DNA from 3 places in the Streptomyces sp. NPDC032940 genome. Region 1 is predicted to be linked to each of the others. Evidence: riboswitches for the same ligand, from Rfam matches in the RefSeq annotation. Region 1 holds a riboswitch; each other region holds the start of a gene.
The links. Region 1 has a riboswitch for thiamine pyrophosphate ahead of AB0E77_RS19935 (thiamine ABC transporter substrate-binding protein). Riboswitches for the same ligand answer to the same signal wherever they lie in the genome.

Region 1 (2,258 bases):
CGGTACGCGCACGATCCCGAGCAGTGGACCGACATCCCCGCCGGTTCGCGCGAAGGGCTGCGGGAAGCGCTGCTGCCGGAGCTGATGTCGGTCGTCCGGCATCTGTCGACCGACCAGGGCACCACCCGCAAGACGCTGTGGAAGCTCTTCGACGGCACGCTCGTCGAGTCCGTGCTGATGCGCTACCCGGACCGGGTGACCATGTGCATCAGCTCCCAGGCCGGCTGCGGCATGAACTGTCCGTTCTGCGCGACCGGGCAGGCCGGGCTCGACCGGAATCTGTCCACCGCCGAGATCGTGCACCAGATCGTGGACGGCATGCGGTCGCTCAGGGACGGCGAGGTGCCGGGCGGACCGGCGCGGCTGAGCAACATCGTCTTCATGGGGATGGGCGAGCCGCTCGCCAACTACAACCGGGTCGTGGGGGCCATCCGTCGGCTCACCGACCCCGAGCCCGACGGGCTGGGGCTCTCCCAGCGCGGGATCACCGTCTCCACGGTCGGTCTCGTCCCCGCGATCCACCGGTTCGCCGACGAGGGCTTCAAGTGCCGGCTCGCCATCTCCCTGCACGCCCCCGACGACGAGCTGCGCGACACCCTCGTCCCCGTCAACACGCGCTGGAAGGTGCGTGAGGTGCTGGACGCCGGGTTCGAGTACGCGGCGAAGTCCGGGCGCCGGCTGTCCATCGAGTACGCGCTGATCCGGGACATCAACGACCAGGCGTGGCGCGGCGACCGGCTCGGACGGCTGCTCAAGGGCAAGCCGGTGCACGTCAACCTCATCCCGCTCAACCCGACGCCGGGCTCGAAGTGGACCGCCTCACGGCCCGAGGACGAGAAGGCGTTCGTCGCGGCGATCGAGGCGCACGGTGTGCCGGTGACCGTCCGGGACACCCGTGGCCAGGAGATCGACGGGGCGTGTGGTCAGCTCGCCGCCGGCGAGCGGTAGTCTGACCGGCGTACACCCGCGTTTTCAGACATCTTCATATTCCGACAGGGGAGCGCCACAGCGCTGAGAGTGCGGCACCGGCCGCAGACCCTCCGAACCTGGCCCAGGTCATTCTGGGTAGGGAGATCGGTCATCACTCGAGCTGTTGCGCCCTGCCCGGGTCCCTCGCCAAGGGGTCCGGGCGGGGCCGCGTCTTCTCCTGGTAACCCAGGAGGAATTCCGTGAGCATCACCAAGAAGGCCGGCGTCCTGGCGGTCGGGCTCGGTCTCGTCGGCGGCCTGGCCGCCTGTGGATCGTCGTCGTCCGACGGCGACGACCAGGGGTCCGCCGGTGCCAGGACCGTGACCCTCGTCAGCCATGACTCGTGGGCCGCGTCCAAGAGCGTCATCGCCGAGTTCGAGAAGAGCTCCGGCTACCGGGTCAAGGTCCTCGAGGACGGCGACGCCGGGCAGGCCGTCAACAAGGCCATCCTCACCAAGGACAACCCACAGGGCGACGTCTTCTTCGGCGTCGACAACACCCTCCTGTCGCGGGCGCTGGACAACGGCCTGTTCCAGCCGTACGAGCCCAAGGGCTCCGACATGATCCTGCCCGAGTACCGGGTCGACCAGGACAAGCACCGCGTCACCCCCATCGACACCGGTGACATCTGCGTCAACTACGACAAGGCGTACTTCAGCGAGCACAAGCTGACCCCGCCCGACTCCTTCGACGACCTGATCAAGCCGGAGTACAAGAACCTCCTCGTCACCGAGGACGCCGGCAGCTCCTCGCCCGGCCTCGGCTTCCTGCTGGGCACCGCCGCCAAGTACGGGGACGGGGGCTGGGAGGGGTACTGGAAGAAGCTGAAGGCCAACGGCGTCAAGGTCGTCGACGGCTGGGAGCAGGCGTACAACGAGGAGTTCTCCGGCTCGGCCGGCGGCAAGAAGGCCAAGGGCGACCGTCCCCTCGTGGTCTCCTACGCGTCCTCGCCGCCCGCCGAGGTGATCTACGCCGATCCGAAGCCGGACACCGCGCCGACCGGCGTCGCCACCGGCACCTGCTTCCGTCAGGTCGAGTACGCGGGCCTGCTGAGCAACGCGAAGAACACCGAGGGCGGAAAGGCGCTGCTGGACTTCCTGGTCAGCAAGAAGTTCCAGGACGACATGCCGCTGAACATGTTCGTGTACCCGGTGCGCGAAGCCGCCCAGGTGCCGCCGGAGTTCGTGAAGTACGGGCCGCAGGCCGAGAACCCGCAGACCCTGGACCCCGAGAAGATCGCCGACAACCGTGACCAGTGGGTCAAGTCGTGGACCTCACTCCTCCTGAAG
Region 2 (2,258 bases), on a different contig from region 1:
GTGGGCCAGACACCAGGCCGCCATGATGGAGCCGCCGCGCGAGACGATGCCGGTCTTGCGGTTCGCGGTGAGCGGTACGTGCGCCAGGCGGACGCCCGCGTGGACCGTCATGTAGTCCACGCCCTGCTCGGCCTGTTCGATCACCGTGTCCTTGTAGATCTCCCAGGTCAGCTCCTCGGCCCGGCCGTCGACCTTCTCCAGCGCCTGGTAGAGCGGCACGGTGCCGATGGGCACGGGGGAGTTGCGCAGCACCCACTCGCGGGTGGTGTGGATGTTGCGGCCGGTGGACAGGTCCATGACCGTGTCGGCGCCCCACCGGGTCGCCCAGGTCATCTTCTCGACCTCCTCCTCGATGGAGGACGTCACCGCCGAGTTGCCGATGTTGGCGTTCACCTTCACCAGGAACCGCTTGCCGATGATCATAGGCTCGATCTCCGGGTGATTGACGTTGGCCGGCAGCACGGCCCGCCCGGCGGCGATCTCCTCACGGACCACCTCCGGTGCGACGTTCTCCCGGATGGCCACGTACTCCATCTCAGGCGTGATCTCACCCCGGCGCGCATACGCGAGCTGGGTCACCGCCGTCCCGCTGCGGCCACGGCGCGGCTGACGCGGACGACCGGGGAAGACCGCGTCCAGGTTGCGCAGACCACCGCGGGGCGAGGTGTGCTTGATCCCGTCGTCCTCGGGACGGACGGGACGGCCCGCGTACTCCTCCGTGTCACCGCGGGCGATGACCCAGTTCTCCCGCAGCGGCGGCAGCCCCCTGCGGACGTCGGTTTCGATGAGTGGATCGGTGTACGGGCCGGAGGTGTCGTAGAGCGTGACCGACTGCCCGTTGGTGAGGTGCACCTGACGGACCGGCACCCGCAGGTCGGGGCGAGAGCCCTCGACGTACGCCTTGTGCCAGCCGATGGACTTCCCGGCCTCCGCGGACTCCGCCTCGGCGGAGTGCTGGGTGGAGGCAGGCGTGCGTGCGTCCTTGATGGTCATGAGACCTACTCCCTACGCCGGCATTACCCGGTAACAGGTTCAGCGGTCGACGCAGCGGTATCCGTCTGCCGATGTCTCGTGGGCAACATCACTCGACTTCGGTGACGTTTCCCGTGAAACATCGCTGGGACGGAGGTCAGCGCCCTCTCAGCCCGGTGCTCCGAGCTCCCGCGTGTACAAAGGTGCCCCCACGCTAGCGTCAATTCGGGCGCGGTGAACAGAGGGCCCCCCTCGTTCTTGCGATGATCGGTCGGTGACCACGACCCAGCACCCTTCCTACCCACCGCACGAGCCTCACCGCGGCCCGGGCGCGCACGCAGGCGCCGGGAGTGCGGAGAGCCATGCCTCCGAAGGCCCGTACGGTGCGGCGGACCGACCTGAGCACACCGGTGACGGCGGGCACGGCGGCGGTGGACACGGGCACGGGAACGGGCACGGGCACAGCCACGGACACGGACCCGCGGCGCCCGTCTCACGCCATCTGCGGAAGGTCATCGCAGCGGTCCTCATCCCCTTCGCCGCGGCGGTGGTGGTCGGGCTCGCCGTGCTCTGGCCGGGCGGCGCGCCGGCGCACGAGCGCACCGGTGTCGGTTTCGACCGGCAGACGCAGGAGGCCACGGTCACCAAGGTGGAGAGGCTGAGCTGCAAGTCCGCCAACGCCTCCGGTGTCCCCCCGACCGGTGACACCTCTACCGCGGAGGGCTCCTCCGCGGTGCAGCAGGCGAACGGCGACTGCAAGCGGGCGACGATCCGCGTCGACACCGGCAAGGACAAGGGCCGTACCTTCAACGAGATCGTGCAGCCGGACCAGACGCGTCAGCTGCACGAGGGCCAGAAGGTGATCGTCGCCTACGAGCCCTCCGCGCCGAAGGACCTGCAGTACTCGGTGACCGACGTCGACCGCGGGTTCCCGTTGGCCCTGCTCGCCGGCATCTTCGCGGTCGCCGTCGTGGTCGTCGGCCGGCTGCGGGGTCTGATGGCCCTGATCTCGCTGGCCATCAGCTTTTTGCTGCTGAACTTCTTCATCCTGCCCGCCATCCTGCAGGGCTCGAACCCGCTGCTCGTGGCGGTGATCGGGTCCAGCGCCATCATGCTGATCGCCCTGTACCTGTGCCACGGGCTGTCGGCGCGGACCTCCGTGGCCGTGCTGGGAACCCTGGTCTCGCTGCTGCTGATCGGTGTCCTGGGGTCGCTGTTCATCGGCTGGGCCGCGCTCACCGGCAACACCGACGACAACACCGGTCTGATCCACGGTCTGTATCCGT
Region 3 (2,258 bases), on a different contig from region 1:
GGTGGCGAACTCGGCGCCGATCCAGCCCGCGCCGACGACCACGATGTCGTGCTGCCTGGCCAGCACCGGGCGCAGCCGCTCGGCGTCGTCCAGGGTGCGCAGCAGATGGACGCCGGGGACGCCGTCGGCACCGGGCAGCCGGACCGGTTCGGCGCCGGTCGCGACGACGAGGACGTCGTACGGCACCGGGCCGCCGGAGGTGTCCAGGACGTGCGCGCCGGGGCGCAGGCCCAGTGCCTCGCAGCCCAGCCGCAGCTCGATGCCGAGCGCCTCGAAGTCGACGTCGAAGGCGGAGCCCTCGGCCGTGCCGAGCAGGACGGCCTTGGACAGCGGGGGCCGGTCGTAGGGCTGATGGGGTTCGGCACCGATCAGGGTCACGGTCCCGGTGAAGCCCTGCTCGCGCAGCGCGACCGCGGTCTGCACGCCCGCCATGCCGGCACCGACGACGACCACCCGGCGCTCCGCGTCCGCTCCCCGCTCCTGCGTCTGCTCGCTCACCTGATCAACCTTAGACACCCGGTGAACGGCCGGTCAGTCCTCGTGCGCGGTGATCTCCTCCACAACGCTCGTCCCGCTGCCCTCGCGCGACTCCCATTCCCAGGTCTCCTCCAGACGCACCCGCCCGTCGGGCAGGCCGACGACCGTCGACACGCAGTGCCCCGACGAGGTGCTGCCGTCGGTCCTGAGCTGTACGTACCGGAAGTCGAGCCGGTCGCCCGCGCGCGTGCCCACCAGCCGGCCGCGGACGACGTCGCCGCCCGCGTACTCGGCCCAGACCGCGCCGTCCTCCTCGTGGTAGGTGAACCGGGTGCGGGTGCCCACCTGCCCGGGAGCCTGGTCGGCGACCGGGGCGAGGACGAGACCGTCGAGCGAACGGGCCATGGTGGAGGCTCCCTTACGAGTTCGGCGCGCTGCGGGCTAGGGTGGCCAACGTAAAGCACTCGCGGGAGCCCGGACGCACCGGGCTGAGAGGGAGGCTGGCGGCCTCCGACCGTACGAACCTGATCCGGGTCATGCCGGCGAAGGGAGGGGCTGGACGCCCATGTCGTCCCCATCGATCGCACCATCCGTGCCACCCCGTACGCAGGACGTCCTCGTCGTGGGCGGCGGGATCATCGGCCTGGTCACGGCCTGGCGCTCCGCGCAGCGCGGGCTCGCCACGGCCCTCGTGGACCCCGAGCCGGGCGGTGGCGCCGCCCAGGTCGCGGCCGGGATGCTGGCCGCCGTCACGGAACTGCACTACGGCGAGCAGACGCTGCTCGCGCTGAACCTCGCCTCGGCCCACCGCTATCCGGAGTTCGCCGCCGAGCTGACCGACCTCACGGGCCACGACCTCGGCTACCGCCGCTGCGGCACCCTGGCCGTCGCACTGGACGCCGACGACCGTGCCCACCTGCGGGAACTGCACGCGCTTCAGGAGCGCTCGGGTCTGGAGTCCGAGTGGCTGTCGGGGCGCGAGTGCCGGCGCCTGGAGCCGATGCTCGCGCCGGGCGTGCGCGGCGGCCTGCGGGTGGACGGCGACCACCAGATCGACCCCCGGCGCCTGGCCGGCGCGCTCGTGGCCGCCTGCGAGCGGGCGGGCGTGGTCTTCCACCGGATGTGGGCCGACCGGCTCACGGTCGCCGGGGACCGGGCGACCGGCGTCGTCACCGCCGACGGCACGGTGCTGACGGCCGGGCAGGTGGTGCTGGCCGGGGGCAGTCTGAGCGGGCGCCTCGCGGGCGTGCCCGAGGCCGTGCTGCCGCCGGTGCGGCCGGTCAAGGGGCAGGTGCTGCGGCTGACCATGCCGCGCGCGCACGGGCCGCTGCTGGGCCGGACGGTACGTGCCGTGGTCCGCGGCAACCCCCTCTACCTGGTGCCCCGGGAGAGCGGCGAGCTGGTCGTCGGCGCCACCAGCGAGGAGCTGGGCTGGGACACGACGGTGACCGCGGGCGGCGTCTACGAGCTGCTGCGCGACGCCCACGAGCTGGTGCCGGGCATCACCGAGCTGCCCCTCACGGAGACCCGTGCGGGCCTGCGCCCCGGCTCCCCGGACAACGCCCCGCTGCTCGGCCCGACCGGCCTCGACGGACTGCTGCTGGCCACCGGCCACTACCGCAACGGGGTGCTGCTGACCCCGGTCACCGGCGACGTCATGGCGCACGTCCTGACCACCGGGGAGCTCCCGGAGGAGGGCCGCCCCTTCACTCCCCGGCGCTTCGCCGCCGGCGCGGCGCGCGCGGAGCGGGCCGGCACGGAGCGGGCCGTCCGCACCGAGC

Region 2: it holds a riboswitch for thiamine pyrophosphate, as region 1 does, so the genes downstream of both, thiC (phosphomethylpyrimidine synthase ThiC) here and AB0E77_RS19935 (thiamine ABC transporter substrate-binding protein) in region 1, are expected to answer to the same signal.
Region 3: it holds a riboswitch for thiamine pyrophosphate, as region 1 does, so the genes downstream of both, thiO (glycine oxidase ThiO) here and AB0E77_RS19935 (thiamine ABC transporter substrate-binding protein) in region 1, are expected to answer to the same signal.

Annotation. Positions count from the first base shown of each region.
Region 1 is NZ_JBEZVJ010000015.1:124,457-126,714, reverse strand. Features, by position in the region: gene rlmN (23S rRNA (adenine(2503)-C(2))-methyltransferase RlmN) at 1-948, shown strand, start outside; TPP riboswitch at 985-1,090, shown strand; gene AB0E77_RS19935 (thiamine ABC transporter substrate-binding protein) at 1,170-2,258, shown strand, end outside.
Region 2 is NZ_JBEZVJ010000020.1:89,980-92,237, reverse strand. Features, by position in the region: gene thiC (phosphomethylpyrimidine synthase ThiC) at 1-993, opposite strand, end outside; TPP riboswitch at 986-1,175, opposite strand; gene AB0E77_RS23140 (YibE/F family protein) at 1,247-2,258, shown strand, end outside.
Region 3 is NZ_JBEZVJ010000002.1:322,134-324,391, reverse strand. Features, by position in the region: gene AB0E77_RS04100 (FAD-dependent oxidoreductase) at 1-498, opposite strand, end outside; gene AB0E77_RS04095 (hypothetical protein) at 532-882, opposite strand; TPP riboswitch at 934-1,045, shown strand; gene thiO (glycine oxidase ThiO) at 1,043-2,258, shown strand, end outside.